Regions from separate parts of the Sphingopyxis sp. sgz302558 genome, predicted to be linked through region 1. Evidence: predicted binding sites of a transcription regulator. Region 1 holds the regulator's gene; the other holds the start of a gene.
The links. The regulator LexA, encoded in region 1, represses DNA repair genes until DNA is damaged. The targets are predictions, from matches to a motif close to GTTCCNCNCTTGTTCT.
Positions count from the first base shown of each region.

Region 2: recA (recombinase RecA) is a predicted target of LexA. The motif match lies at 4,040-4,055, and genes of this name have one in related genera.

Region 1 is NZ_JBXPUZ010000002.1:662,712-677,679, forward strand. It holds gene AC2TC0_RS08710 (citrate synthase) at 1-694, opposite strand, end outside; gene gltX (glutamate--tRNA ligase) at 751-2,181, opposite strand; gene AC2TC0_RS08720 (ComEC/Rec2 family competence protein) at 2,243-4,396, shown strand; gene lexA (transcriptional repressor LexA) at 4,350-5,039, opposite strand; gene AC2TC0_RS08730 (molybdopterin molybdotransferase MoeA) at 5,131-6,318, opposite strand; gene moaC (cyclic pyranopterin monophosphate synthase MoaC) at 6,315-6,785, opposite strand; gene trpC (indole-3-glycerol phosphate synthase TrpC) at 6,782-7,642, opposite strand; gene AC2TC0_RS08745 (pyridoxal phosphate-dependent decarboxylase family protein) at 7,639-9,072, opposite strand; gene trpD (anthranilate phosphoribosyltransferase) at 9,108-10,097, opposite strand; gene AC2TC0_RS08755 (anthranilate synthase component II) at 10,198-10,782, opposite strand; gene AC2TC0_RS08760 (anthranilate synthase component I family protein) at 10,790-12,298, opposite strand; gene AC2TC0_RS08765 (peptidylprolyl isomerase) at 12,304-14,244, opposite strand; gene tpiA (triose-phosphate isomerase) at 14,400-14,968, shown strand, end outside.
Region 2 is NZ_JBXPUZ010000002.1:340,016-354,983, reverse strand. It holds gene alaS (alanine--tRNA ligase) at 1-1,270, opposite strand, end outside; gene AC2TC0_RS07050 (glutathione S-transferase family protein) at 1,346-1,972, opposite strand; gene AC2TC0_RS07045 (arginase family protein) at 1,985-2,794, opposite strand; gene recA (recombinase RecA) at 2,882-3,964, opposite strand; gene AC2TC0_RS07035 (response regulator) at 4,078-4,440, opposite strand; gene AC2TC0_RS07030 (hybrid sensor histidine kinase/response regulator) at 4,433-6,814, opposite strand; gene AC2TC0_RS07025 (M13 family metallopeptidase) at 6,912-8,966, opposite strand; gene AC2TC0_RS07020 (DUF2062 domain-containing protein) at 9,059-9,634, opposite strand; gene smpB (SsrA-binding protein SmpB) at 9,634-10,119, opposite strand; gene dapA (4-hydroxy-tetrahydrodipicolinate synthase) at 10,129-11,004, opposite strand; gene AC2TC0_RS07005 (lytic transglycosylase domain-containing protein) at 11,115-13,139, shown strand; partial or broken gene greB (transcription elongation factor GreB) at 13,136-13,618, shown strand; RNA gene rnpB (RNase P RNA component class A) at 13,627-14,022, opposite strand; gene AC2TC0_RS06990 (N-acetylmuramoyl-L-alanine amidase) at 14,054-14,743, opposite strand; gene AC2TC0_RS06985 (CheR family methyltransferase) at 14,790-14,968, opposite strand, start outside.

The DNA of each region.
Region 1 (14,968 bases):
GCTCATGGTCGGCATGAACAATAAAAATCTGATCAAGGGCCTTTTCGACAATCGGGTTAACGACATATTCTTCAGCTGGCACGCCAAAGGTCATACGCAGGAAATTGCCGGTGTAGGACAGGTCGTTGCGCGGGTAGATGAACGGCTGGCCAACGGAATATTTATAGGCCATCGCCGCAATCGTCGGCATTTTGGCGATCAGGCGGTGGCTGGCCACCATGCGCTGGTGCGGGTCGCTGATTTCGGTCGAGTCATGGTAGAATGCCGACAGCGCGCCAACGACGCCGCACATGATGGCCATCGGGTGGGCATCGCGCCGAAAACCGCGGTAAAAGGTCGCGAGCTGCTCATGCAGCATGGTATGGCGGGTGATGGTGTAATTGAAGTTATGAAGTTCGTCTGCTGTTGGCAACTCGCCGTTCAGCAGCAGGTAGCAAACTTCCATAAAACTGGAATGTTCGGCGAGCTGGCCGATGGGGTAGCCGCGGTGCAGCAGGACGCCTTCATCGCCATCGATATAGGTCAATGCCGACTGGCAACTGGCGGTCGAAGTGAAACCAGGGTCATAGGTGAAAGCGCCGGTTTGCGCATAGAATTTTCGGATATCAACGACATCAGGCCCTACAGAACCTTGATGCACGGGCATGGCGACACTTTGGTCGCCAAGGGTGAAGCTGGCGCTGTTCTGGCTCATATTATTCCCCTGTAGCCCGCTGGCGATTCTGAGAGAAGACTCGCCCCTGCCGGAACTTATTGTACCGCGTCAAGCCGCGCTAGACTTTCCTCGCGTCCCAAGAGCAAGAGCACGTCAAAAATGCCCGGAGAGACGGCCTGGCCGGTCAGCGCAGCGCGAAGCGGCTGGGCGATTTTGCCTAGCCCGACGCCTGCAATCTCGGCTTGTTCGCGGATTGCCGCTTCAATGCTTTCGCCGCTCCAATCGTTGAGGCCGCGCAAACATGTGGTTGCAGCCGTTACCAGCCCGGCCGGGGCATCGGCAATCAGCTGCGCGGCCTTGTCATCCATCACCAACGGGCGCTTGGCGAACAGAAAGCGGGCGCCATCGACGACTTCGTGCAACGATTTGGCGCGAACTTTGATCACGGCCATTGCCCGCGTCAGTAGCGCAAGGTCTGTATCGGTCAGGTCGCGCCCCAGCTCTGCGGTCAGCATCGGTGCGGCCAGCTTGGCCAAGCGGACATCATCGGCCTCGCGCAGATAATGACCGTTCAGATTATCGAGCTTTTTGAAATCGAAACGCGCCGGACTGCGCCCGACGTTGGCCAGATCAAACCATTCGACGGCCTGATCGCGGCTGATAATCTCGGCATCGCCATGCCCCCAGCCGAGCCGTAGCAGATAATTGTTCACCGCCTCGGGCAGATAGCCCAGTTCGTCGCGATAGGCGTCCACCCCCAGCGCGCCATGGCGTTTGGACAGTTTCGCACCGTCGGCACCGTGGATCAGCGGAACATGGGCATAAACAGGCTCTGGCCACTGCATCGCGCGGATCAACGCCAGTTGGCGGAAGGCATTGTTGAGATGGTCATCGCCGCGAATGACATGAGTGATCCCCATGTCATGGTCGTCGACGACGACGCTGAGCATATAGGTGGGCGTACCGTCCGAGCGCAGCAGGATGAAGTCATCAAGCTCGGAATTCTGGACGGTGACATCGCCTTGTACGCGGTCAGAAATGGTAACGGCGCCGTCCTGCGGCGCTCTGAGCCGCACGACCGGTGGGCCTTCGCCGCGGTCGGTGCGGTCGCGCCATGGACTACGCACCCTGAAAGGAAGGCGCTTTTCCTGTGCCTCGGCGCGCATTGCAGCGAGCTCGTCCTGCGTCAACCAGCATTCATAGGCATGGCCCGCCGCCAGCAACTGGTGCGCAACTTCGGCATGTCGCTCGGCGCGCGCGAATTGGTAGACGACCTCGTCATCCCAATCGAGATCGAGCCAGCGCATGCCATCAATTATGGCGTCAATTGCCGCATCGGTTGATCGCGCGCGGTCGGTATCCTCGATCCGCAGCAGGAATTTGCCGCCGTGGTGGCGCGCAAACAGCCAATTGAACAGCGCAGTACGCGCTCCGCCGATATGCAGATAGCCGGTGGGCGAAGGGGCGAAGCGGGTTACAACGGCGCTGCCGGTGGCTTCAGCAGCGGCGCGGGATTGGGTTGTCACGAGGCGATTCTTTGCGCAATTTGAATAAGGCGCCCGGTCGGGTCGCGGGGGACCCCCTAGCATGGCAACAGTGCCGCTTCAAACGCCCATTGCGGCCCCCCGGACGACAGCGGTGACGCGGTTGGAGGCGCGTCTTGAGGCAGAGCGCGATGCTATTGGGATTTGGCTGCCAGTAGCGCTGGGCGCAGGCATCATGTTGTGGTTCGTGCTGCCGCACCCTTTGGCGTGGGGCGGGGCAGCAGGGCTGCTGATTGCCGTGGCGCTCGTCGCCCATTTGCTCGCTCGCGGGACGCGGGCGGGGGCCATGCTGACGCGCGGTCCCTTGGCGGCGGTTTTGGGTCTGGCGCTGGTGTGGGGGCACGCCCAGTGGGTCGCGGGTCCGGTGGTAGCGCGCCCGGTTACCACCAGTTTTTCAGGCATTATCCGCGATGTCGAGCCGCTGCCCGCGCGGGAAACAGTGCGAATCGTCGTGGAGCCCGTTGGCCGCGCTGACCTGCCTCGCCGGGTGCGCGTAACGATTGCCCAGCGTGACCTGCCCGATCGACCACTCGTGGCGGGGCGGGGAATAGGATTACGCGCGCGGTTGATGCCACCACCGGGGCCGACTCTGCCCGGAAGCTATGATTTTGCCCAGCGCGCCTGGTTCGAGGGATTGGGGGCAGTCGGGAGCGTGATCGGCAAGCCGACCGTAGCCGGGGGAACCGCGCCGTCGCCCGATGCCGGAGTGCGAGCGCGACTCACGAAGCATATCCAGGCCCAAATTCAGGGCAGTGCAGGCGGTGTGGCGGCGGCGCTGGTCACCGGCGATCGCGGCGGCATCGCCGATGCCGATAATGAAGCGATGCAGCGCAGCGGATTGGCGCATTTGCTCTCGGTAAGCGGGCTGCACATAACGGCGGTTGTGGCTGGAACCATGTTTGCGATGATGGTTCTGCTAGCGCTGAACCAGCGATTGGCGCGGTCGGGAACGGTACCGCTGCTCGCGGCGGGCGGTGCGGCGCTGGCGGGCATCGGCTATACGCTGCTGAGCGGGGCAGAAGTGCCAACGATCCGGTCGTGCATAGCCGCATTGCTGGTGTTGACGGCGCTGGCGCTGGGCCGCGAGGCGCTGACACTGCGGCTGGTTGCGGCAGGGGCATTGCTGGTGATGCTGTTCTGGCCCGAGGCCGTGGCAGGACCCAGTTTTCAGCTGAGTTTCATGGCCGTGACCACCATTGTTGCGCTGCACCAGCACCCGCGCGTGCAAGGCTGGCTGGCTCGGCGGGATGAAGGCGCGGCAGCGCGATTTATCCGGGCGCTGGCGGGATTGGTGCTGACCGGACTGGCCATCGAGGTGGCGCTGACCCCGATTGCCATGTTCCACTTTCATCGCGCCGGACTTTACGGTGCGCTCGCCAATGTGCTGGCGATTCCACTGACCACCTTTGTGATTATGCCGATGGAGGCGCTGGCGCTGGCGCTCGACAGCTTGGGGTTGGGTGCACCGGCGTGGTGGATAGCCGGCAAGGGAATCGAAATCCTGTTGGGCATTGCCCATTTTGTGGCTTCCGTTCCCGGAGCAGTGCTCACACTGCCGCGCCCATCACCGATTGGCTTTGCGCTCGCGATAGGCAGCTTGCTGTGGGTGCTGCTGTGGCAAACGCGGTGGCGTTGGTGGGGACTGGGACCGGCCTTGGGCGGCTTTGCCCTGATGCTGGCGTCTCCGGCGCCTGATTTGCTGATTACCGGCGACGGCCGCCATGTTGCTGCACGGATGAATGATGGCCGTTTTGCCACGTTGCGATCGGGCGCAGGCGACTATGTGCGTGAACAACTGGCCGAGGCGGCAGGCAGTGGGGAGGAAATGGCGGCGTTTGCCGAACTCCCCGGCAGCGAATGCAACGCCGATTTCTGCCGTTGGCCGGTCGCGCGCGGCGGGCGCACTTGGACAATATTGGCAGCGCGCAGCCGTTATCTGGTTGACGGGCCGGAACTGATCGCAGCGTGCGCCGCGGCCGACATTGTCATTGCCGATCGCTGGCTGCCGGTGGGGTGCAGAGCACGCTGGCTAACGCTCGACCGCGATGCATTTGATGTCCACGGCGGCGTGGCAGTGCGGTTCGATCCACCGTCCCTGAGTACCGCCATCGACCCGAGTGATGCCCACCCATGGCGGCAGGCACAGCAGGTCAGTGGTAACGACGAAGCAGGCCCGCCAGCTTCCCCTGCACCATGACGCGGTTCGCCGGATATCGCTGCGGTTCATAGGCGCCATTAGCAGGATCAAGCCGGATCATCGCGCCTTCGCGGCGGAAATATTTGAGCGTTGCGTCCTGCCCGTCGACCAGCGCCACCACTATGTCGCCTTCGCGCGCGGTGTTGGCTTTCTGGATCAGCGCATAATCGCCGTCCAAAATGCCAGCCTCCACCATCGAATCGCCCGATACTTCGAGCGCATAATGATCGCCCGGGCCGAGCAGCGCAGCGGGCACGGCGAGCGCGGCCGAATCTTCGAACGCTTCGATAGGAACACCGGCAGCAATCTTGCCATGTAGCGGCAGCTCGATGATGTCGTTGGCGGCGATCGGAATGCGCGCAGGATTTTTGCGCAAGGGCACGACATTTTCACGATTGTTGCGCATAGACGCGGTCTCGGCCTTAAGCGCGTCGGGTAGCTTCGTCACCTCGAGCGCGCGGGCGCGGTTGGGGAGGCGGTGGAGAAAACCGCGCTCTTCCAAAGCACTGATCAGCCGGTGGATGCCCGATTTGGACTTGAGCCCGAGCGCTTCCTTCATTTCCTCGAACGAGGGCGAAATGCCGCTGGCGTCGAGCCGTTGCTGGATGAAGACGAGCAATTCCTGCTGTTTTGCGGTAAGCATGTTGGCACCCTTCGCTGGTCAGCCTCTGGACATAGGAAGAACAGCTAAAGAACAAAGCGGGCCGCGTCAAGCCCCTGTGGTCCCGCTTTGTTCAAAGCGCGATATATGGTGCCAGTGCGCCTGCGGGCTGGGGCGGGTCTCCGATGTCGCGAACCAAGAGCGCGTTGGCGTTGGCGAGTGCAATCGTGCGGCCGCTATCCTGCGCCGCAAAGGGTGTGATGCGTCCATCAGCGACGATCGCGCGCAGATAATCGCGGCGCGGCCCGCCCGCCTCTAGCGGGGCAGCGAGCGTGGCGTGTGCCACCTCGGGCAGCGGCATGTTGGCCCCGGCGAGGTGACGCAACAATGGCAGCAGGAACAGCTGCGCCGTCACAAAGGCTGACGCCGGATTACCCGGCAGACCGAGGAGCACCGCATTGCCGACGCGCCCCGCGAGCAGCGGTTTTCCGGGACGCATTGCGATTTTCCAGAAGGCGGGCGGGGCGCCGAGTGACGTCATGGCGGCGTGGACATGATCGTGATCGCCAACCGACGCGCCGCCCAGTGTGACAATGACGTCGTGCGTAGTGGCGGCCTGGTCGATTGCGGCAATGGTGGCGGCGCGGTCATCGCCGATGCGGACAATAGCACCGATCTGTGCCGGAACCGCCGTTAGCAACGCGGTCAGCATCGGGGCGTTGCTGTCCGGGATCTGGCCGGGAGCCAGCGGAGCGCCCGGGTCGACCAGTTCGTCACCGGTTGAAATCAGCGCCACCCGCGGGGCGCGACCGACGGTGAAGCTGGAGTGTCCTGCCATCGCGGCGAGGGCAACGAGGCCCGGCGAGACGCGTGCACCAGCGGCGGCGAGGTCGGCGCCATCGAAAAAATCGCTCCCTGCCGCGCGGACATGCTGGCCCGGCGCGGCGGGGCCTGATCCGGTGAGAGCGATTTTGCCATCGGTAGCGGCCGCATCTTCCTGAACCAGCACGGTATCGGCACCCTCGGGTAACGGAGCGCCGGTGAAAATGCGCATCGTTTCGCCCGGCGCAATGCCGGTTTCGGGCCAACTGCCCGCCGCGATGCTGCCGACCTGTTGCCAAGGCCCCGGCAGATCGGCGAAGCGAATGGCATAGCCGTCCATCGCCGACAGTGCGGCGGCGGGCTGGGTGCGCAGCGCAGCAAGGGGGGCTGCGAGATAGCGGCCAAGCGCGGTGGTGAGAGACAATGTTTCCGCCGGCAGTCGTTTGGCGAGTGCAAGCAGACGGGTCTGTGCTTCCTCCACAGGTAGCAGCCCGCTCATGCGGCCTGCCAGTCGCCCGATTTGCCACCGGTTTTGCTCAAAAGGCGAATATCACTGATTACCATCGCCTTATCGAGCGATTTTGCCATGTCATAGAGAGTCAGGAGCGCGACCGACACGGCGGTCATCGCCTCCATCTCTACCCCCGTTTGGCCTGTAAGGCGCGCAGTGGCGGTGGCGCGGATGCCCTCTGCTTCGAACACAAAATCGACCGCGACCTTGGCCAGCATGAGCGGGTGGCACAGCGGGATAAGATCGCTGGTGCGCTTGGCAGCCATGATGCCTGCGATGCGGGCGGTGGCGAGGACATCGCCCTTTTTCGCTGTTCCATCGCGGATGGCGGTCAGGGCTGCGGCCGACATGGTGATGCGCCCGCATGCCACCGCTTCGCGCACAGTCGGGGCCTTGGCGGACACGTCGACCATCGCAGCCTGACCGGCGTCGTCGAGGTGGGTGAGTTTGGTCATGCGCCCGTCAATAGCATGCGCGTCGCCGCTTCGACATCCGCCTGACGCATCAGGCTTTCGCCGACCAGGAAGGTACGCACACCGCTGGCCGCCATGCGCTGACAGTCGGTATGGCTGGCTATACCGCTTTCGCAAACCAGCAGCACATCGTCTGGAACCAGCTTGGCCAGACGCTCGGTGGTCGAAAGATCAACCTCAAACGTCTTCAGATTGCGGTTGTTGACGCCGATCAGCGGCGATTTCAGATGGTTGAGCGCGCGCTCGAGCTCGGACTCGTCGTGGACTTCGACGAGCACTTCAAGACCTTGGGCGAAAGCTTCGGCCTCGATTTCGGCCATCGCGCCATCATCGAGCGCGGCGACGATAATCAAGATGGCATCGGCCCCCATCGCGCGCGCTTCGGCGCACTGCCAGGGGTCGATCATGAAATCCTTGCGCAACACCGGCAGATCGCAGGCGGCCTTGGCGGCACGCAGATAATCGGAATGCCCCTGAAAATAGGGCCCATCGGTCAGCACCGACAGGCACGCCGCGCCGCCCGCCTGATAGGCGCTGGCGTGGGCGGCCGGGTCAAAATCGGCGCGGATCAGCCCCTTGGACGGGCTGGCCTTTTTGATTTCGGCGATCAGGGCGAGTTTCCCTTCGTTATGCTTGCGCACCAAGGCTGAATGGAAACTACGCAAGCCGCCAGTTATACTGCATTCAACCGCCCAAAGGTCCAACGCTTCCGCATCGGTGGCATCGTCCCATGGCGTGCCGACTAACCCATGTTCACGCATGGATTGAAGAGCTGCAGCCTTGCGTTCAGCTACTTCAATACGCTTCGTCGCGCAGATTTCCGCGAGTTTATCCGTCATTGGCCTTGCCGTCCTGCCGCGATCGATTCGCCGATTTCGCATGCCCGGTCGAGGATAAAGTCAATGTCAGCGCGGGTGGTACGCAGGTTCATGAAACAAGCGCGCAGGCCAATGCGACCTTTGACGTTGGCGGGGCCGAGGAAAGCATCGCCGCTGTCGACCAACTGTTTCAGCACGGCGCGGTTGCCCGCCTCGTCGAGCGCCGCAACGCCGAAACACACGCAGTTAAATGTTACCGGGGCCAGCAATGCCAGCTCCGGTCGCTTGCCGATTCCTGCGGCCATATAGTCAGCATGGTCCGCCATGCGGTCGATAACCCGGCCAAAGGCGTCGGCCCCGAACAATTTCAGTGACCACCACACTTTGAACGCCTTGAAGCTGCGCGTCAGCTGCGGGCCGTAATTGGCATAATCCACGAAATCGGGGTCTTCCGACATCGTCAGATAGCTCGGCTGGGCGCCGAACGCGTGGCGCAAATTGCCGGCATCGCGAACGATCACGCAACCAGCTTCTGCGGGGCAAAACAGAAATTTGTGCGGATCGAGCGACACGGAATCAGCCAGGCCGATGGGTTGCATCAGCACGCGATACCTCTCGCTGAGCACCGTCAGCGCGCCATAGGCTCCGTCGATATGCAGCCAAAGGCCTTCGCTGCGGCAAAATGCTGAAAGCTCTGCAATCGGGTCGATCGATCCAGTGGTGACTGTGCCCGCGCTGGCGACGACGCAAAAGGGCTGGCGACCGGCGGCGCGGTCTTGCTGCACCGCTGCCGCGAGCGCGTCGATATCGATGCGAAACGTCGCATCAGTGGCGATATGGCGCAAATTGTCGGTGCCCAGTCCAAGTACCGACACCGCCTTGTCGATGCTCGAATGCACCTCTTCGGAGGTATAAATCGTCAACGGACGCGCTTGGCCCTGCAGCCCATGTTTGCGCGCGTCTGGCCCCAAGGCATGATCGCGTGCAGCAGTGAGTGCGACCAGATTGGCGGCTGATCCGCCGCTGGTAATCAGGCCGCCGGCGCTGGCGGGAAAGCCGAACAGGTCGGCGAACCAGCGCACGACCGTTTGTTCAACCGCATTGGCCGAGGGCGACAGGTGCCACAGGTTACAATTCTGGTTAAGCAGGCTGGCGATGGCATCGGCATAGGGCGCGATCGCGTTCGGTGTCGGCTGGACATAGGGTAGGAAACGCGGGTGGGCGGTGTGCGTGGCGTTGGCGACGATGACGGCCTCCAGCTCGGCAAACAGAGCGGAAAGGGGCGAGCCTGCACGCGGCAGCGGGGCCGCCATCACATCGCGCAGCGCGGCGCGGTCGAGGTCGGGATAGACCGGACGGTCGGCGACGCCATTGAGGTAACGCTGGGCAAACTCCGCCGTCTGCTGCCACGCCGCATCATGCTGGTCAGGAGTGAAGAGTAAGTCAGTCATGAATGGATGGTGCTTTATTCTTGTTGCGCGCGCTGTCAAAACTTGATCCAGCAATTGAGCAGCGCGTTCGCCAGCCCCTTGTCGATGGCCTCGGCAGCTTCCTCTACGCCTTCGTGCCAGCTTGCCGCCTCGCCCGCGACCATCAGCGCGGCGGCGCTGTTGAGCAGCACGGCGTCGCGGTAGGCGCGGTCGAGTTCACTTTCCTGTTCGCCGAGCAGCAGGCGGCGGAGCGCAGCGGCATTGTGGGCCGCGGATCCGCCGCGCAGGGCAACGAGGGGGTGGCGGGTGAGGCCGACGTCTTCGGGGGTGATGCGCGCGGTTTTGCGCTGGAGGCGCAATAGGGTGCTCGGCCCGCTGACCGATAGTTCGTCGAGCGGCTCGTCGCCCGCGACCAGCATCGCATCTTCGGTATCCAGCAGTGCCAGTGCCTCGGCATAGACGGGCAGAAAGTCGGGGCGCGCCACGCCAATCAGCTGGCGGCGCACGCCCGCCGGGTTGCAGGCCGGGCCGGTGAGGTTGAAAATCGTGCGCCGCGCGATCGATTTGCGGATCGGGGCAAGACGGGCGAGCGCGGGGTGGTGCTTTTGCGCGAACAGGAAGGCGATGCCGAGGTCGGCAAGCGTGGCTTCAGCGGTTTCGCTCGCGCGGTCGAGGTTCAGGCCCAAAGCTTCGAGCGTATCGGCCCCGCCCGCCTGGCTTGATGCCGCACGGTTACCGTGTTTTGCGACGGGCACGCCGCACGCCGCGACGACAATGGCAACGGCGGTCGACACATTGACGCTGTTGCTCATGTCGCCGCCGGTGCCGCACACGTCGATCGCGCCTGCGGGCGCGGTGACCGGGATCATGCGTGCGCGGATGGCGCGGATGGCGGCGGCGATTTCGACTGGTGTTTCGTCGCGCAGCGAGAGGGTGAGGATGAAGTCGCGGATGGCTTCATCATCGACGCTGCCGTCAAGCAGCAGCGCGAAGGCGGCATCGGCTTCCTCTTGGGTCAAGGGTTCGGTGGCGTCGGGCAGGGTCATCTTGAATTTTCCCCGTCATTGCGAGCGCAGCGAAGCAATCCAGAGCGGCCTTGCGACGCCCTGGATTGCTTCGCCTTTGGCTCGCAATGACGCTGTTTGTTCACACCCGTTCCCCCACCGGCATGCCCGCCACGCGCAGGAAATTGGCGAGCATCGCATGGCCGTGCTCGGTGGCGATGCTCTCGGGGTGGAATTGCACGCCGTGGATGGGGAGTTCCTTGTGACGGAAGCCCATGACGGCGCCGTCATCGCTGGTTGCGTTGACGATGAGTTCGGCGGGAATATCGACCACCTCCAGGCTGTGATAGCGCGTCGCGGTGAAGGGGGTGGGCAGGCCTGCGAACAGCCCGCTGCCGTCGTGGCTGACCGGCGAGGTTTTGCCGTGCATCAAATGGCCGCGCTGGACGGTGCCGCCGAAATGCTGGCCGATGCTCTGGTGGCCGAGGCACACACCCAGCAGCGGCTTGCCGGACGCAGCGCAGCCGGCGACCAGATCGAGGCTGATCCCCGCTTCATTGGGTGTGCAGGGGCCGGGCGAGAGCAGGAAAGCGGTCGCGTTTGACGCCAGCGCCTCGGCTGCGGTCAGTGCATCGTTGCGTTCGACACGTACCTCAGCCCCCAGCTCGACCAGATAATGGACGAGGTTGAAGGTGAAGCTGTCGTAATTGTCGATGACCAAAATCATGTGGCGCTCACTGCCCATATCCCGCTTCACCCGCAAGCCGCACGGCTTCGCGCGCGGCGGCGAACAATGCCCCAGCCTTGGCCTCGCACTCGCGCTGTTCATATTCGGGCACGCTGTCGGCGACGATGCCCGCGCCGGCCTGCACATGCATGACGCCATCTTTCAGGATCGCGGTGCGCAGGACGATACAGCTGTCCATATTGCCGTCGGGGCTGAAATAGCCGACGCCGCCCGCATAAGGCCCGCGGGCGTCCGCCTCTAGCTCGGCGATGATTTCGCAGGCGCGGACCTTGGGCGCGCCCGACACGGTGCCCGCCGGAAAACCCGCGAACAGTGCGTCGATGGCGTCCTTATCAGGGGCAAGCTGGCCGACGACATTGCTGACGATGTGCATGACATGGCTGTAGAACTCGACGGTATAGCTGTCGGTGACCGTCACGCTGCCGCCCTTGGCCGCGCGGCCAACGTCGTTACGTCCCAGATCGAGCAGCATCAGATGCTCGGCGCGCTCCTTGGGGTCCGCGAGCAGGCTGTCGCGGTTGGCGACGTCCTCAGCAGCGGTGGCGCCGCGCGGACGGGTCCCGGCGATGGGGCGGATGGTGATTTCGCAGTCGCGCACGCGGACCAATATTTCGGGGCTCGATCCGATCAGCGAGAAGCCGGGGAGGTCAAGGAAATAGAGGAAGGGCGAAGGATTGATGCGCCTGAGGGCGCGGTAAAGGTCAAGCGGCGGGAGCGGGAAGGGTGAAGAAAAGCGCTGCGCCAGCACCACCTGAAAAATGTCGCCCGCGACGATATAGTCTTTCGCGGCCGCGACCATCGCGGCGTAGCGCTCGGGCGGGGTGTGCGCCGTGGCTGTAATGTCGGCGGGGTCCGGCAGAGCGGCAGTGCGGGGGCTGCCAGGAACCGCACCGGCCAGGCGCGCGGCAGTGGCTTCGATCCGTTCAGCGGCGGCGGTGATAGCGGCGTTGGCATCGCCACCGGGCCAGACAGGCGCGACGAGGAACAGCTCGTCGGCGAGGCGATCAAACACCAGCACCATGCCGGGGCGCACGAACACCATATCGGGCAGACCAAGGCCAGCGCCAGCTGCACGCGGGAGGCGCTCGACCAGACCGGTGGTTTCATAGGCGAAGAAACCGACCAGCACCGCCAGTGCCTTGGGCAGGTCAGCCGGCACATCAAAGCGGCATTCGGCGACCAGCGCGCGCAGGGCCGCGAGTGCGGGTTCAGGGCTGGCGGTGAAGGCTTCACGGGCCGTTCGCCAATCGCGGTTGATGCGCGCATCGTTGCCGCGCACCTCGAACAACAAATCAGGGTCGAGCCCGATCAGGCTGTAGCGCCCGCGTGTTTCGCCGCCTTCGACCGATTCGAGCAGCCAGTCGCCGCGCTCGGGCTGCATCAACTTCAGCGCGGCGGCGATCGGCGTGTCGGTATCGGCAATCTGGCGCTGCCAGATCACCCCGGCGCGGCCAGCGGCGAGCGCGGTGCGCGCCTGCTCGAGCCCGGCCAGCATAAGATTTAAAGCGCGGCGGGCGACTGGCCCGACATTTCGCGCTTGAGCTGGTTCACCGCGTCGGTGTTGATCGTCACGCCCACGCGCGCCTTGGCGTCGGCAATCAGCTGCGCGACCAATTCATTGCCAAAAGCACCGGCAAGCGGGCGCGCAACGGCATCGACGCGGGCCTGATCAACCGCAGCGGGATTGGGCCGCGGCAGCGCGCCGAGCGACAGCACCATCCAGCCACGATTGCCAGGGATTTCCAGCGTCTTGACGCTGTTGGCTGACATGGAAAACAGCAGCGCCACTTCGGGCGGAACGCGCTGTCCGTCGCGCGCGAGCTGGGCGCGGGTGCCGCCAATGGTCTGCACCGCGCCGACGCCGGTGCCGGTTGCAACGGCGCTGAGCGGTTGCCCGGCCTCGACCGCCTTTACGATGGCGCGGGCCTTGTCTCGCGCGGCGCGGTGACCCTGCGCCAGCCGCCAATCAGCGATCAGCGTGTCCTTGATCTGCGCCAGCGGCGGCGGGGCCGAGGCGACAATCTGCTTTACGTCAAAAACCGCAAACGACTGGTTCTGCTCCAGCGTCGCCAGCTGGCCCTCGCCCTCGGTCGCGCCCTGGAAAGCTTGATTGACCATCGGTGCCAGGATGGCTGGCAGGGCAAAACCGGCCTGGTCGGGGGCACGGCCGCTGGGCAGGATGGCGGGGGTCTCCACCAGCTTCAACTTACGCTCGGCCGCGATTTCTTCGACCGAGGCACCATTGTTTACGGCGTCCTGCACGCTGTTGTAAAAGGTGACCATGGCTTCCTGCGCCTTGGTCGCGCCAAGCTGCTGGCGCAGTTCGGGGGTCGCCTGCGCCAGCGTGCGCGCCGGAATGACATTAACTTCGGCGACGCGGTAAACGGCAAAGCCCAATGGCGCTTCAACCGGGCCTACAATCGCCCCGCGCGCGGCGGCGAACACCGACTTGGCGGTGGCGGCGCTGCTTTGCGAGGCAAAGGCGCTCTGCGACAGCGGCTGGGTGAAGCTGGACGACAGGCCGTTTGCCAAGGCGGCGGCATCAAGCGACTGGCCGCCGCGCGCGGCGGCGGCGATTTTGTCGGCAGCGGCGCGGGTCGGGGCAATGACCTGCGCCAGACGGCGCGTTTCACTCGCGGCGTAGCGGGCCGCATTGTCCTTGAACGCCTTGGCAATTTCGGCATCGGTGACCGGGGCAACGGGCACCGCGCTGCGGTCAAACACCGCATAGCGCAGCACCCGGCGCTCGGGCAGGCTATAGCGGACACGGTTCTGGGTCAGGTAGGTCGCCAGTGTTTTGTCGTCGGGCGTGGTTGTTGGCGCGAGTGCGCTGGCGGCGATGAAGGTCGCATTGCCCTTGCGCTCTTCCAGCAGCAGCGCGGCATAGGGACGCGCCAGCGAAGGCGACACAGCGGGCACCGACGCGATAGGGCTGATAATCTGTTCAAACAAAATCTGGCGCTCGAAATCTTCGCGCACTTCGGCGTCGGACAAGCCCTGCTGTTGCAGGAACCGGGCATAGGCGGCCTGATCGAATTTGCCGGCGACACCAAAAAATTGCGGCGTGTCGGCGATGCGCCCGTCGATCTGGCGCTTGCTCGCGGCAAAGCCTAGCTCGCGCGCGTAAAGGGTAAAGGCGCGCGCCTCGATCATGGTTTTGAGCGCATTGTCGAGCCCGCCTGATTCGACAAAGGCCGCCAGCGTCAGCGTCGGTTGCTGCTGGCGCGCCTGTTCATAGCTGCGCTGCACCTGCTGGCGCAGTTCACCCACGCCGATGCCTTTGCTCCCCACTTTGGCCACATCGCCCCCGGCAACGCCGCTAAAATTGCCGATGTTGCTGACATCGGTGAGCGCGAAGGCAAGGCCGATGAAGACCAGAAAGCCCAGCGCCAGCACTTTGCCGACGGCGGACGAAAACATACGGCGGATGGCGGTGATCATGGAAGAGGCAGGGCCTTGTCTAGTCGTCGTTAGGTGCAGCGAAGGGCCGCAAGCGCGGTGCTTTAGGCGGTGCGCCCGCCGTCATCAAGGGCGCTTGTGGCTTGCCAGTGCGCGGGCACAGCGCCAATAGGCAGGCCCGAAGCGGGGAGGATGTTATGGCACGGCGCAAATATATTGTCGGCAATTGGAAGATGAACGGGTCGCTGAGCGCGTTGGCCGAGCTGGACGCGATTGCGGCCCAAGCGGCCGGTGCGACGGCAACCGTTGCCATCTGTCCGCCCGCTACACTGATCGCGCCTGCTGCTGCGCGCCAACCAGGCCTGATCATCGGCGGGCAGGATTGCCACTGGAACGCCAGCGGGGCGCACACCGGATGTCTGTCGGCGCAAATGTTGATCGAGGCCGGTGCGCGGATGGTGATCGTCGGGCACAGCGAACGCCGCACCGACAATGGCGAAACCAGCGCGGAGGTGCGCAAGAAAGCGGAGGCCGCGCTCGCGGCGGGGCTGATCACCATATTGTGCGTCGGCGAAATCCGCGCCGAGCGCGAAAGCGGCTGGGCAATTGCGACGGTCGAACGTCAACTGGAAGATTCGCTCCCCGCGCCGCAGCATCTCGACCGGTTGATCATTGCCTATGAACCGGTGTGGGCGATCGGTACCGGCCTGACGCCAACGGTGGCCGATGTGGCCGAAATGCACGACGCGATTCGGGGGTTTCTTGG
Region 2 (14,968 bases), 320 kb from region 1:
GCGCCATCGCCGCGTCAAATCCGGCACGGTCGACCGTCAGACCCTGCGCGCGCAAGGCGTCTTCGGTCAGGTCATAGGGGAAGCCATAGGTGTCATAGAGTTTGAATGCGACATCGCCCGCCAGCGTATCGCCCGCGCCCATGCCGCGCGTTGCATCGTCGAGCAGGCGCAGGCCGTTGGCGAGCGTCTGGCGGAACTTCACTTCTTCCCGCTCCAGCGTTTCGGCGATCAGCGGCTGCGCGCGGATCAGTTCGGGGTAGGCCGCGCCCATTTCCGCCGTCAGCGACGGGAGCAAGCGGTGCATCAGCGGGTCCTTCGACCCCAACAGATGCGCGTGGCGCATCGCGCGGCGCATGATGCGGCGCAGGACATAGCCGCGCCCCTCGTTGGACGGCAGCACGCCATCGGCGATGAGGAAGCTCGACGCGCGCAGATGGTCAGCGATGACGCGGTGGCTGGCGCGATTGTCACCCTCGGCCTTCACGCCGGTCATATCAGCCGATGCGCCTATCAGCGCCTTGAAGGTGTCGGTGTCGAAGTTGTCGTGGACCCCCTGCATCACCGCCGCGATGCGCTCCAGCCCCATGCCGGTGTCGATGCTGGGGCGCGGCAGGTCAACGCGCTCGCCGCCCGCCAGCTGTTCATATTGCATGAACACCAGGTTCCAGATTTCGACAAAGCGGTCGCCATCCTCATCGGGCGATCCTGGCGGACCGCCCGGAATGTGCGCGCCATGGTCATAGAAGATTTCGCTGCACGGCCCACACGGCCCCGTGTCACCCATCGACCAGAAATTGTCGCTGGTGGCGATCCGGATGATGCGGTCATCGGGCAGACCAGCAATCTTGCGCCACAGCCCCGCCGCTTCGTCGTCGGTGTGATAGACGGTGACGGTCAGGCGCGCCGGATCTAGCCCCCAGGTGCCGGTGATCAGGCTCCACGCATGGTGGATGGCCGCTTCCTTAAAATAGTCGCCAAAGCTGAAATTGCCCAGCATCTCAAAGAAAGTGTGGTGCCGCGCGGTATAGCCAACATTGTCGAGGTCGTTGTGCTTGCCGCCCGCGCGCACGCATTTCTGTGACGACACGGCGGTCACATAATCGCGCTTCTCGAGCCCGGTAAACACGTTCTTGAAAGGCACCATCCCCGCGTTGACGAACATCAACGTGGGGTCGTTATACGGCACGAGCGGCGCCGACGGCACGACGCGGTGATCGGCGGCGGCGAAATGGTCCAGGAAAGACCGGCGGATATCGTTGGTCGAAGTCATAGCGCCGCCGAGGTAAGCGCTTTGCTGCGCCGCGACAAGCGGGCTTGTTGCAGTGACAAAGATCGAGCGGTGCGATCAGAAGCCGTAATAGGCCCCGCCCTTTTCGCGTGCGCGTTGCCATGCCGGGCGGGCGTGGAGCCAGTTTACAAAAGCGGTGAGTTTGGGCTTGTCGGCGGCGCGGCCCTGCATCACCGCGACTTCGGCGGGGAAACTGAGCATCACATCGGCGGCGGTCAGCCGATCGCCGACCCAGAAGCCGCTGGCACCCAGCTCGCTTTCCATGAAGGCGAAGTGGCTCTCCAGCTGCTGGTCGATGCGCGGTTTGAGCGGCGCCGCCGCCTCTCCCAGCCGCCCGGTGTAAAGCGACAGCAGGATCGGCGTCATCGCCGATCCTTCGGCGAAGTGCATCAGTTCGGTGTAACGGACATGGTCATCGCTGCCACGTTCGGGGACCAGATGCGCGCCGCCGTGCCGCTCGCACAGATATTCGCAGATGGCGGCCGATTCATAAACCGTGCGGCCCGCATCCTCGATTACTGGCGACTTGCCGAGCGGGTGGACGGCGAGCAGTTCGGGCGGCGCGAGGTTGGTCACCGCGTCGCGCTGGTGATGACGGATTTCATAGGGCGCACCGATCTCTTCGAGCAACCAGAGGATGCGCTGCGACCGGCTGTTGTTGAGGTGATGGACGATCAGCGACATGGACGGCTCCCTTCAGCCATTGTTGCGGTGGATGAGGAAGGCAAGCTCCCGCACCAGCTTGGCACCGACTATGGCAGTCACACCGCCAATGTCACGCCCCGGATGATGCTCAACAATATCGGCGCCGACGATGGGGGCGGTTTGCGCACGCAGCACCGCAAGCACTTCGCGCACCGTCAACCCGCCGGGCTCGGGATGCGCGACACCGGGCGCCTCGCTGGGGTCTATGCCGTCAAGGTCGATGCTGATGTAAAGCGGCCCACCGAGCAGCGGAACGTCGCACGGCGCGAAATCAGCCATGGGCAGGATTTCGACCCCGAACCGTTCGGCCTGGTCGCGACAGTGACGGGTCAGCGTACGAATGCCCACCTGCACCAGCCGCTTGGCATGCCCGCCCTCCATGATGCGCGCAAAGGGCGAGGCGTGGCTGCGCGGATTGCCGCCGAAATCGGCATAAAGATCGGGGTGCGCGTCGAAATGCAAGATGGTGACCGGCCCGTGCCGCGCGGCGGCGGCGGCCACGAGAGGGAAGGTCACGGCATGGTCGCCGCCAAGCGCGAGCGGGATTTCCCCGGTCGCATGGACCAACGCGACGTGGCGCGCGATCGCGGTGTCGTCAGCGGGGGTGTCCTCGGTAAGCGGCAGGTTGCCATCGTCGGTCAGCGCGATGTCGCTACCGATTTCCAGTCCGGCTTCGCAGGCCAGATTGCCGCGCTCGGACCACAGCGCCGCGCGGATGGCAGCGGGCCCTGCCGCCGCGCCGCGCTCAAAGCTGCTGTTGATATCGGTGGGCAATCCGAACAGACGAATGGCGGCAGGCATACGGGGGACATTGCCCGCTTACCCCCTGCTGTCAACGCAAGGCTGTGTCAGGCCGGCGGCGAGGGGCGTGCCACCGGCCCGAATTGCTTACATCTCGTCGTCGCCGCCATCATCCGCGTCGGCGCCGACCATCATTTCTTCGGCGACCTGATCGGTGCGGCTGCGGATTGCTGCCTCAAGCCGCTGCATCAGCTCGGGATTATCCTTAAGGAAGGTCTTGGCATTTTCGCGGCCCTGACCGATGCGGATCGAATCATAACTGAACCAGGCACCCGATTTTTCGACCAGCCCAGCCTTGACGCCCAGATCCAAAATTTCGCCGATCTTGGAAATTCCCTGACCGTACATGATGTCGAATTCCACCTGCTTGAACGGCGGCGCGACCTTGTTCTTGACGACCTTCACCCGCGTGGTGTTGCCAACAATTTCCTCGCGGTCCTTGATCTGGCCGGTACGGCGGATGTCGAGGCGCACCGAGGCATAGAATTTCAGCGCATTGCCCCCGGTCGTGGTTTCGGGATTGCCATACATCACGCCGATTTTCATGCGCAGCTGGTTGATGAAAATCACCATGCAGCGCGAACGGCTGATCGAGCCGGTGAGCTTGCGCAGCGACTGCGACATCAACCGCGCCTGCAGGCCGACGTGGCTGTCACCCATCTCGCCCTCAATCTCCGCGCGCGGAACCAGCGCCGCGACCGAGTCGACCACCAAGATATCAATGGCGTTCGACCGCACCAGCGTGTCGACGATTTCGAGCGCCTGTTCGCCCGTATCGGGCTGCGAGACGATCAACTCGTCGATGTTGACGCCCAGCTTGCGCGCATAAACGGGATCGAGTGCATGTTCGGCATCGACAAAAGCCGCAGTGCCGCCAGTCTTTTGCGCCTCGGCAATGGCATGCAGTGCCAGCGTGGTCTTGCCCGAACTTTCCGGGCCATAGATTTCAATGACGCGGCCGCGCGGCAACCCGCCAACGCCCAAGGCAATATCAAGACCCAGGCTGCCCGTCGAAATCGCCTCGACCTGCATCGTTTCCTTTTGCCCGAGCTTCATCACCGAGCCCTTGCCAAAGGCGCGGTCAATCTGGGCGAGCGCGGCTTCGAGCGCTTTTTGTCTGTCCATGCTGGCAGCTTTTCCTGTTTCGACGAGTGACAATTGACTGGCCATTAGCCCTTCCCTTCTTGCCCTAAACGCGGACGCTCCGCACCGCAACGGAAACCGGTGTATCGCATTTGTTCCATTAGAACAAGAGGGGAACTTTGCTGGATTTCAGCCAAACTTCACGCGCGATTGGGCGCAAGAAGCAATTTCAGCATCGAATCGAGCTGCGCGATGCGAAAGGGTTTGACCAGCACCGGGCAACCGGCATGGGCGTGCGGTACCGAGCTTCCCCCGCCGGTCATCAACGCAAAGGGAATTGCCGCCGCCGCCAGTGCATCAGCCACCGGCCAACAGGCATCGTCGCCCAAATGCACATCGACCAGCGCCGCAGCCACGCCGCCCGCGGCAACAGCATCAAGCGCCGCGACGATATTGTCGACATGCACCGGTTCGGCATAACCCAAGGCCTCGCACTGGTCCGCGACCAGCAACGCGATCATCGCGTCATCTTCGACCAGCAATATTGTCCCGCCCTCACCCATCGGCGAGCGCTCCCCGCGCCCGCGCCAGCGCATCGGCCACGGCGTCGGTCAACTGCAGCACGGAAAAAGGTTTGGGGAGAAAATCCACATCGGCAATGCCAATCGATTGGCGCAGCTGCCCCTCGGCATAGCCCGACATGAACAGCACTGGCAGCAACGGCCGTTCGGCGCGCAGCTGCCGCACCATGGTGGGGCCGTCCATCGTCGGCATCATCACGTCGGTGACGACAATGTCGATAAGGTCATGCGCGGCATAGCGTTCGAGCCCTTCTTCGCCCTGCGTCGCGGTGATGACCTGATATCCGGCGCGCGTCAGCGCGCGTTCGGCGACCGCGCGCACCATATCCTCATCCTCAACGAGCAATATCGTGCCGGTGCCCCATTCTTCGCGCTTGCGCTTTTGCGGGATCGCGGGCTGCGGCTTGTCCTTGCCGCTGGCGTCGCGGTGAACAGGAAGGTAGATGGAAAAGCTGGTCCCCTTCCCTGCCTCGGTGTCGGCAAAAATATAGCCCGCCGACTGTTTGATGATGCCGTAAACGGTCGACAATCCCAGTCCGGTCCCCTTCCCCGCTTCCTTGGTTGTAAAAAAGGGTTCAAAAATCTTGGGCAGCACGTCGGCGGGAATTCCCGATCCGGTGTCCGACACCCGCAGCGCGCTATAATCGGCAGGGGGCATCAGGTCGTTGCCCATCGCGCGGACTTCGGCAGTAGTGACGGGAAATGTCTCGATCGTCAGCGTGCCGCCTTCCGGCATCGCATCGCGCGCGTTAACGGCCAGGTTGACGATAACCTGCTCCAGCTGGCCGGGGTCGGCGCGCACGGCACCCAGCCCGCGCCCATGGCGCACCGCCAGCGTGATGGTGTCACCGATTAATCGCTTCAGCAGGTGCGACACTTCCGAAATCACATCGGGCAGCTGCAGGATTTGCGGGCGCAGCGTTTGCTGACGCGAGAACGCCAGCAACTGCCGCGTCAGACTAGCGGCGCGGTTGGCGTTGTTGCGGATCTGCTGAATGTCGTCGTAATCGCCGTCCCCTGGCGTATGCCGCATCAGCATCAAATCACATGCGCCAAGAATTGCGGTCAATATGTTGTTGAAATCGTGCGCGACACCGCCCGCAAGCTGTCCGACGGCTTGCATCTTGGTGGCCTGTGCCACCTGACGCTTCAGCTTTGATTCCTCGCTGCTGTCCTTCAGGCTCAGCAGCACCGCCGCCTCTCCCAGCCCGCGCACGCCGGCGATACGCAGCGACACCGGCTCGTCCGGCTGCGCGGCAAGCCGCACCGACATGTCACCGCCCGCGGCCTGCCCGACGCTGTGCCGGCGGATCATGTCGGCCAGCGGCCCTTTGTCTTCGGTCACCACAATGTCGCCTGGGAAGCGTGGCACCTTGCCTTGCGGCATCCCCGCGGCCCGGCAAAAAGCGCGATTGACGAACAGGAACCGCCCGTCGCGGTCGACCATCCCCAGCCCGACCGGCAACAGCGAGAGCATTGTTTCGATATAGCCCTGGGCGGTCCCGCGCTCGACCGCGCGCCCACCTTCTTCATCCAGCAATAACAGCAGAACTGGTGAGGCGGGGTCGGCGGCGGCGACGGGGATTTGGACCAGCCGAACCGGCGTCGCGCGTTCTGCCTCTGCCTCAAAAAAAATCGTGCCCGCATCATCCACACGCAGCAACCGCGCGACATCCCGGCCCGCCATTCCTGCTGCCACATTGCCGCCGAGCGCACGGAGCGCAAAGGCGGTGTTGGCGGCGCGCACCCGCCCATCGGCGCCCACCAGCGCGACCATCAGCCCGGCATGGCCCAGTGCCAGACCAGCCGGCCCATCAATCATCCGCGCCGCCTCGGCGGCCAGATCGACGCTGCGGATAGCGGAAAAGCGCCACACCAGATAATCATCGCAGCGCCCGGCGCGCCGGATATCGGTATCAAAGCGTAGCGCCCCGACGCGCAGATCGGCGGCCAGACCGCTGCCGTCACGCCATGCCGCGCGCCCGGCAACTTTCAGCGCCTCGACCGCAGCGGGTTCCACGGGCAAGCTCGGCGGGGTCACAAATCCGCCAAACCAGCTGGCATAAAGATCATTGGCGCAAATCAGCCGACCAGCACGATCGGTGACCGCAATGGCGACATCGTCATGGTCAATCGCCTGTCGCAGCATCGTCCAGTCGGGGGGCGTCGCGACCTCGCTGACCGCCCCGGGAAGCAAGCGGCGCAGCAGGATGGCCGCTGCTGCAAGCAGACAAAGGCCCGCCAGAAATCCGGCGGCCAGCGCCGCGCTGCGGCTGATCCACAACAGCAGCCCGGCGGAGCCCAGCCCGGCGGAGACCAGCACCAACCATTCCCATGGCCGCGGATTGATGGGCATTGCGCCCAGCGTCGGCCTATCCCCCTCGCCCGCAATCCGGTTCAGCAGTTTCGGGGGGACGAGGGCGGTCAAAACTGGTCTTTCTGGCAGCAGCCCCCTACCAGATGCGCACGCGCGCGTCGGGGGCGAGATAGAGTTTCTGTCCAGGCTTTACCTGATAGGCATCATACCATGCGTCAAGGTTGCGCATCACCCATGCGCGCTGGATCGAGGGGGAATGCGGACCATTGGTGATTTGCCGCGACAAAGCAGGCTCGCGATAATTGCGTCGCCACACCTGTGCCCAGCCCAGGAAGAAACGCTGGTCCCCGGTCATGCCGTCGATCACCGGGGCAGGCTTGCCGCCCAGCGAGGCTTTGTAAGCGTCATAGGCCACCGACAGACCGGCAAGGTCGCCGATATTCTCGCCCAGCGTCAATTTGCCGTCCAGAAACTCGCCCGGCAGCGCTTCATAGGCTGAATATTGCGCAATCAGCTGTTCGCCCGCTTTTTCAAAGGCAGCGACGTCGGCGGGAGTCCACCAATCTGCCAGCCGGCCGTTTTCGTCATATTTGGCGCCCTGATCGTCAAAATGATGGCTGATTTCGTGGCCAATCACCGCACCGATGCCACCATAGTTGATGGCTGGGTCGGCGTTCACATCAAAGAAAGGTGGCTGGAGAATGGCCGCGGGAAAGACAATCTCGTTCATGCTGAAATTGGCGTAGGCGTTGACGGTCATCGGCGTCATGCCCCACTCCCAGCGGCGGATCGGCCCGCCCAGACGGCTGATATTGTCGTCATGGGCGAATTGTCGCGCGCGCAGGGCGTTGCCGAACAGATCATCGGCACGCATTTCGAGCGCGCTATAGTCCTTCCAGCGGTCGGGATACCCGATTTTGGTGGTGAAATTGGCCAGCTTCTGCCGCGCCTTCACTTTGGTAGCGGGCTGCATCCATGCCAGATTGTCGATGCGGCGGCCCATGGCGGCGAGCACATTTTTAACGAGGCCATCCATCGCTGCCTTGGTTTCGGGCGGAAAATATTTGGCGACATAATCCTGCCCGACCGCTTCGCCCAGATTGGCGGTGGTAAAGTCAACCGCGCGCTTCCAGCGCACCTGTAGTTCGGGCGTGCCCGACAAGGCGGTGCCGTAAAAGGAAAAGCTCTCCTTGGCGACCGCATCGGGCAAAAATCCGGAAAAGCTGTCAAGCGAGCGAACCAATAACAGATCGCGCAGCACGCCGACCGGCGCATCGGCATAAATTTTGGCAATGCCCGTAAAGGCGCTCGGCTGCGATACCAGCAGACTATCCTCGTTCACCCCGACACCGCGCACCAACGCGGCAAAGTCAAAGCCTGGCGCGGCCTTGGCGAGCTGGGCCAGCGTCATCTTGTTATAAACCTTGGTGGCATCGCTGCTGTCATTCTTGTCCCAATGAACCTCAGCGATCTTCGCCTCGAGCGCATAGAGCGCGGCGGCGCGCGGCTTGACGTCGCGCTCGCCTGCCAGCGTCAGAATGTTTTCGACATGCTGCACATAAGCGGAGCGCAGCGTTTTGAAGCGATCGCTGTCCTTCAAATAATAGTCGCGGTCGGGCATGCCGATGCCGCCCTGGAACATCGTATAGATATAGACGTCGGGATTTTTGTCGTCCTGCCCCACAAAGCCGCCGAACAGATGACCCACGCCATTGCGGTCGGCCTCAGCCATCAACGCCGGCATGCCGGCCTTGTCGGTCGCCCTGATCTTGTTCAGCCACGGCTGGATCGGAGCCAGCCCGCGCGCCTCGACCGCTGCCTCATCCAAATAGGCGGCATAGGCGCGCCCGATTTTGCTCGAGGGGTCATTCTTTGCTTCTTCCAGGATCAGGCGCGTGCGTTCCTTTGACATGTCGTCGAGCGCAGTGAACATGCCATAGTTTGACCGGTCGGCCGGGATGGCCGTGGTGCGCGCCCAAGTGCCGTTGGCAAAAGCATAAAAATCATCGCCGGGCGCCACGGCCGTATCCATTCCGGCCGCGTCGAACCCAAATGTGCCTAGCTGCGGCTTAGCAGCTGGAGCCGCAGCGGCGGCTGGCGCCTCGGGTGCCGGGCTGGCGGCACAGCCTGCGAGCAGCACAGCGGCAGTCGCGGTGAGCAAGGCCGCATGGCGGCGCGAAAAATTGGTCATGATGATCCCCTGGTTGCCCGGCGGACCAAATCCGCCCCTACTGGCAGGCTACAGGATGGCACCAACCCCCTGCAAAGGCGCTGGTCGAACGATTATGACGGTTTGTCGGCGCGCGAACGGCGCAACTTGCGGCGCCAGCGCAGGCGGATCCAATTGTCCCATGCGATCGAAGCCAGCACATAGCCGATCAGCGCGCTGATGGCCGAGATGATAAACAGTCCCGCAAACAGCGCAGGCGCGGTGTCCGATAGGAACCAGGCAAGCCACTCGCGCGCGCTGGCGTGATTGGCCCACAGCGCCTTGAAGGTGGTATAGTCCGCCTTTAGCCCGAACGCCCAATTGCCGACCCCAACCGATGCCGCCAGAATGAGGGGCGTCGTCGCCGGATTCGACAAGAAGGTCATCGCCGCGCCGATGGGAATATTGGAGCGGACCGGCAAAGCCAGCAGCGCCACACCCAATATCTGCACTCCCGGGATTAGCAGGAAGATGCCGACGAACAGCCCGAGCGCCACCCCGCGCGGCACCGAGGTGCGGGTGAAGCGCCACAAGTGGCTGTGCGCGACCCGATGCGCGAAGGGTTTGATCCAGCGGCTTTCGAGCAGCTCTTCGCGGCGCGGCGAATGGCGGCGGATCCAGTCCATCAGCGCGGTTTTGCTGCGCGGCATCAGCCGCGATCCCGCAGCAGGCGTTGCTTATCGCGCTTCCAGTCGCGCTCCTTGATCGCCTCGCGCTTGTCATGGTCCTTCTTGCCCTTGGCCAACGCCAGTTCAACCTTTGCCCGCCCGCGTCCGTTGAAATAGATCGACAGCGGCACCAGCGTCATTCCCTGCCGCGCGACGGCGCCGTGCAGTTTGTTGATCTCGCGCCGCGACAACAGCAATTTGCGCGGCCGCTTGGGTTCATGGTTGAAGCGGTTGCCGTGGCTGAATTCAGGAATATTGGCATTGACCAACCACACTTGATCCTCGGCCACCTCGGCATAGCTTTCGGCAATCGTGCCCTCGCCCGAACGGAGCGCTTTGACCTCGGTCCCTTGCAGGGCGATGCCTGCTTCGAACACTTCGTCAATGGCATAGTCAAAGCGCGCGCGCCGGTTTTCGGCGACGACCTTTTTCTTGTCAAAGGCGGGGGCGGACTGCGGACGCGACATGGAAGCGGCCTATATAAGTCCTGCTTTGGCCAGCGCCAAATCGACCGCCGCGCGCGCCGGTGCATTTGCCGCAATGATCGGCAACCGGGCTTCGGGGTCGAACCAGCCGTAGAGGCGCGACAGCGCATATTTGGCGGGTGCCGGGCTGGCGTCGGCGAACATGGCCTTGTGCAGGTCGAACAACAAATCGTGGAGCGTACGGGCAGCAGACCAGTCGCCGCCTGCGCAAGCCGACGCAAAGGCCGCACAGTGACGCGGTGCGACATTGGCGGTCACTGAAATACAGCCAACACCGCCCATTACCGCGTGCGACAGCCACAAATCGTCATTGCCCGACAGCTGGCAAAAATCCGCCCCCGCCGCCGCGCGCAACTGCGTGACGCGCGCCAGATCGCCGCTGGCATCTTTGATCGCCACCACCGATGGAATTTCAGCGAGCTTTGCCATGGTTTGGGGCATGATGTCGGTCACGGTGCGTCCCGGCACGTTGTAAACCACCATCGGCAGGTCGCTGGCGTCGGCCAGCGCATGATAATGCGCGATGATGCCGTCCTGGCTCGGCCGGTTGTAATAGGGAGCGACAATCAATGCCGCCGTTGCTCCGGCTTCCTTGGCAAATTTCATGTGGCGCAGCGCGGTGGCGGTATCGTTCGATCCGCACCCCGCAATTACGGGCACACGCCCATCGGCAGCGGCGATGCAGGCATCGATCACCTGATAATGTTCGTCAAAGCCCAGTGTCGCACTTTCGCCCGTCGTGCCGCACGGCACCAGCGCGCTCGATCCTTCGGCAATCTGCCAGTCAACCAGTCGTCGGAACGCGTCCGCATCGAACGCTCCACCGCGAAATGGCGTCACCAAAGCAGGAATGGACCCCGAAAACATGCTTGATCCCTTTACAAGCGGCGCACCGGACTCCACAAACCGGCTGAAGTTGCGCCTCATAGGCGCGCCATTCACCACTGGGCAAGGCGTAAGGGGTTATGCAGGGCATTATGAAGACGGCGACAAACCTCTCGCGGTTGGCGCTCGTCACGGCCCTGCTCCTTTCCAGCGGCGCATCGGCCAACGAGCTCAGCCCCGAACAACGTGCCTGGTACCGCGCGCAAATGGGGCTGGCGCAAGGCGTCGTCGCCCCGCCAGTGCGCAACAGCGTCGCCGAAGCGGTGCTCGAATGGCGCGCACTGAACAGCGAGGCCAACAGCTCCTTTGACCGGCTCGCGCGTTTCCTGGCAAACAATCCCGGCTGGCCCGGGGCCGACCAGATGCGCGCGCGCGCCGAAAAGGCGCTGGCCATCGACGGCTTTAACCCCGGCATGACGCTGGCCTATTTCGCGGCCAACCCGCCGCGTACCGCCAGTGGCCATTTGCGGCACGCGCTGGCGCTAAACGCCAGCGGACAGCGCGATGCGGCGCGTGACGCGTTGCGCAAGGCGTGGACGGGCGGGGTGCTTGACGAAATGGAGGAGGCGCGGGTGATCGCGCTGTTCCCCGGGGCGCTCACCACGGCAGACCACGACGCACGCATGGACCGCTTGCTGTGGAGCGGTGCGACGCGCGCGGCGACGCGGCAGTTATTGTTCACATCGTCCGAGCGGCGCGCCTATTTCAGCGCCCGTCTCGCCATGCGCAGCGGCGCGACCGACGCGGCGTTGCAGGCCAGCGCGGTCGAAGCAGCGCGGCCCGACCTTGTCCGACGCGATGCGGGCTGGATTACCGACAAGGCGACCTGGCTGCGTACGTCGGGCCGCGTCGGTGACGCACGCGCCTTACTGTCGCTGCCTCGCCAGTTGGATGCGCCGCCGCTTGATGCTGAGGAATGGGTTGAAACGCTGCTGACCAATGCGCGCGGCGCGGCGAGCAGCGGCGACCATCAGACGGCCTTCGCCATCGCGCGCCAGATTGGCGACGCATTCCCCGCCGGGACGGTTATCCGCGAACTGCCGCTGGGCGTGCGTGATGATTTTACCAGCCTGGCTTGGCTGGCCGCGCATACCGCGCATGAGAAATTGGGTCGGTCGCGCGAGGCAGTGCCACTTTATGCCGCCTATGCCGATGCCGCCCGCTCGGCGCAGACGCGCACCAAAGGCTTTTACTGGGCGGGGCGCGCCGCAGAGGCTGCGGGTGACCGCGCAGAGGCGCAGCGGCAGCTGGCGGCCGCGGCACCGCATTACGATCAGTTTTACGGCCAGCTCGCACGCGAACGGTTGGGCCAAACCATCAGCCGCCCCGCCGACACTCCACCTGTTAGCATCACGGCCGCCGAGCGCACCGCGTTCATGGATGACCGGCTGGTGCGCGCAGCGCGTGTGCTGGGGGAAATGGGCGCGTGGCGCGACCAGTCGCAGTTTTTGCGCGCCATCAGCATGCGCGCCTCCACCCCCGCCGACCATGCGCTGGCGGGCGAGCTTGCCAGCCAGATTGGCCGCATCGACCTGGGCGTCATGATTGGGCGCAGCGCGCAGGCCAATGGCATCGACGCGGTTGCGGTCGCGGGCTTTCCCACTGTCGCCGTGCCCGACGGCCACCAGAATAATTGGACTTTCATCCACGCCATCGCGCGGCAGGAAAGCCAGTTCGACAAGCAGGCGGTCAGCCATGCCGGTGCGCGCGGGCTGATGCAATTGATGCCCGGCACCGCGCGCGAGGTCGCGGGCAAGCTGGGCCTGCCTTATGACATCGCGGGGCTGACCGGCGATACCAGTTACAACATGCAACTGGGTTCGACCTATTTTCAGCAGATGCTAAGCTACTATCGCGGCAGCTATCCGCTCGCGGTGGCGGCCTATAATGCCGGGCCGGGCAATGTGAACAAATGGCTGCGCGCCAACGGCGACCCGCGCGACGGCGCCATCGACATGGTCGAGTGGGTTGAGGACATCCCGATTTTCGAAACACGCAATTATGTTCAGCGTGTGCTGGAAAATGCGGTCGTTTATGACTTGCTGCACCCGCAGCCGGGGCGGACCTTGCCCGCCGCCCCCTTGTCCTTCTACCTCGGCAAACGCACGCCAGGGTGAGCGCTGCCGACCGCACTGATCCCATTACCCCGGCGGGTTACGCCGCGCTGCGCGCCGAATATGACGCACTGCTTGGCAACGAACGCCCCACGCTGGTCGAAACCATCAGCTGGGCAGCGGGCAATGGCGACCGCAGCGAGAATGGCGATTACATTTATGGCCGCAAGAAATTGCGCGAGATCGACCGGAGGCTGGCGTTTCTGGCGCGGCGCATGAAGGCGTCGCGCGTCGTCGATCCGGCACAACAGCCCGACCAGAGCCGCGTCTGGTTCGGCGCGACGGTTGAACTCGCAGACGAAGATGACGCGCGCCGCACCGTGACGCTGGTGGGCAATGACGAAGCAAACGCGGGTGCGGGCCGGATTGGTTGGACCAGCCCGCTGGCGCGCGCGCTGCGCGGGGCTGCGGTGGGCGATCTACGCACGGTGCAGCTGCCTGGCGGCGCGAAGGAATGGGAAGTGACGGCGATCAGCTATCCAGATGCCGAAGGGTCAGGGGATCTGTAAGCCGGGTTCTGTCCAGCCCCTTGCGGGACCTGGGCGATCATTCATCTAGGCGGCGGGTCACCCCGCGCGCTCGAGCAGTCAACCCGGACGGCGGGACCGGAACCGGGTCCTGGGCCGAAACCCGTGCCATCCCTATTCGACCTTGCTCCCGGTGGGGTTTGCCATGCCGCGCCGGTTGCCCGCCGCGCGGTGCGCTCTTACCGCACCTTTTCACCTTTCGCCTGGCCAAGGCCGCGGCGACATTTTCTCTGTGGCACTGTCCCTGACCCGGCTTGCGCCGAGCCGCCGGGCGTTACCCGGCACCGTGGTTTCCGTGGAGCCCGGACTTTCCTCCCCCGCATGGTCGCCCACACAGCGGCGATCGCCCGATCCCCTGACCTGACATGCAATTAGCACAAGGTGGGGGGGTCAGTCACCCTCGGGTTGCGGGAGTAGCAGCGCCAGCAATATCGCCCGGCATTCGCCGTCGATCGTCCCGTCGATCAGCTCGGGGCGGAAGCGCCGCTGGAACGCCACCGTCGCGGCAAAACCATCAGTGACATCATAGCCAAAGCGTTCGAGCGCCAGCAGAAAGCCCGCGTCTGTCCACATCGGGTCGGTCAGCTTTTTGGTCGGACGCGGCAGCGCGAGGCGGCGGCGGGCCAGTTCGTGCCAGGGGAATAACTCGCCCGGATCCTGCTTGCGCGTCGGGGCAATGTCCGAATGGCCGACAACATTGCCGCGGCTGATCTGGTAGCGGTCCTTGATTTCATGAACGAGGCGCACGACCGACGCGACCTGCGGGTCGGGAAAGGGGCGATAGCCAAATTCATGCCCCGGATTGACAATTTCGATGCCGATGCTGGCCGAATTCAAATCGCTCATCCCGCGCCAGTGCGAGCGGCCGGCGTGCCAGGCGCGTTTATCCTCTGGCACCATGCGGACGATCTGGCCATCCTCGGCGACGACATAATGCGAAGACACTTTCGACGCGGGATTGGCGAGCCAGTCGATCGCCGCCTCGCCCGTTTCCATTCCGGTATAGTGGAGCACGATGATCGACACCGGCATGGTGCGCTCGTCGAAATTGGGGGACCAGCGGTCGATGATCTCGCTCATGCCTGCGTGCTTGCGTCAGCACAGAGCGCTTTGCAAGAGGGGGGCGTCACGCGCGGCGCGCGGCAAGCTGCACGGCGGCGTCGGCGGGTTCATACAGGCCCCGGATGCGTCGGCTGGCGACAAACTGGTCGGTTTGTCCGAGCACCGTTTCGCCCGCGCCGAGCACCAGAAAGGCATCGCGACCCGCAAAGCTGCGCAGCCGAATGAACGCCTTGTGCCGCGTCT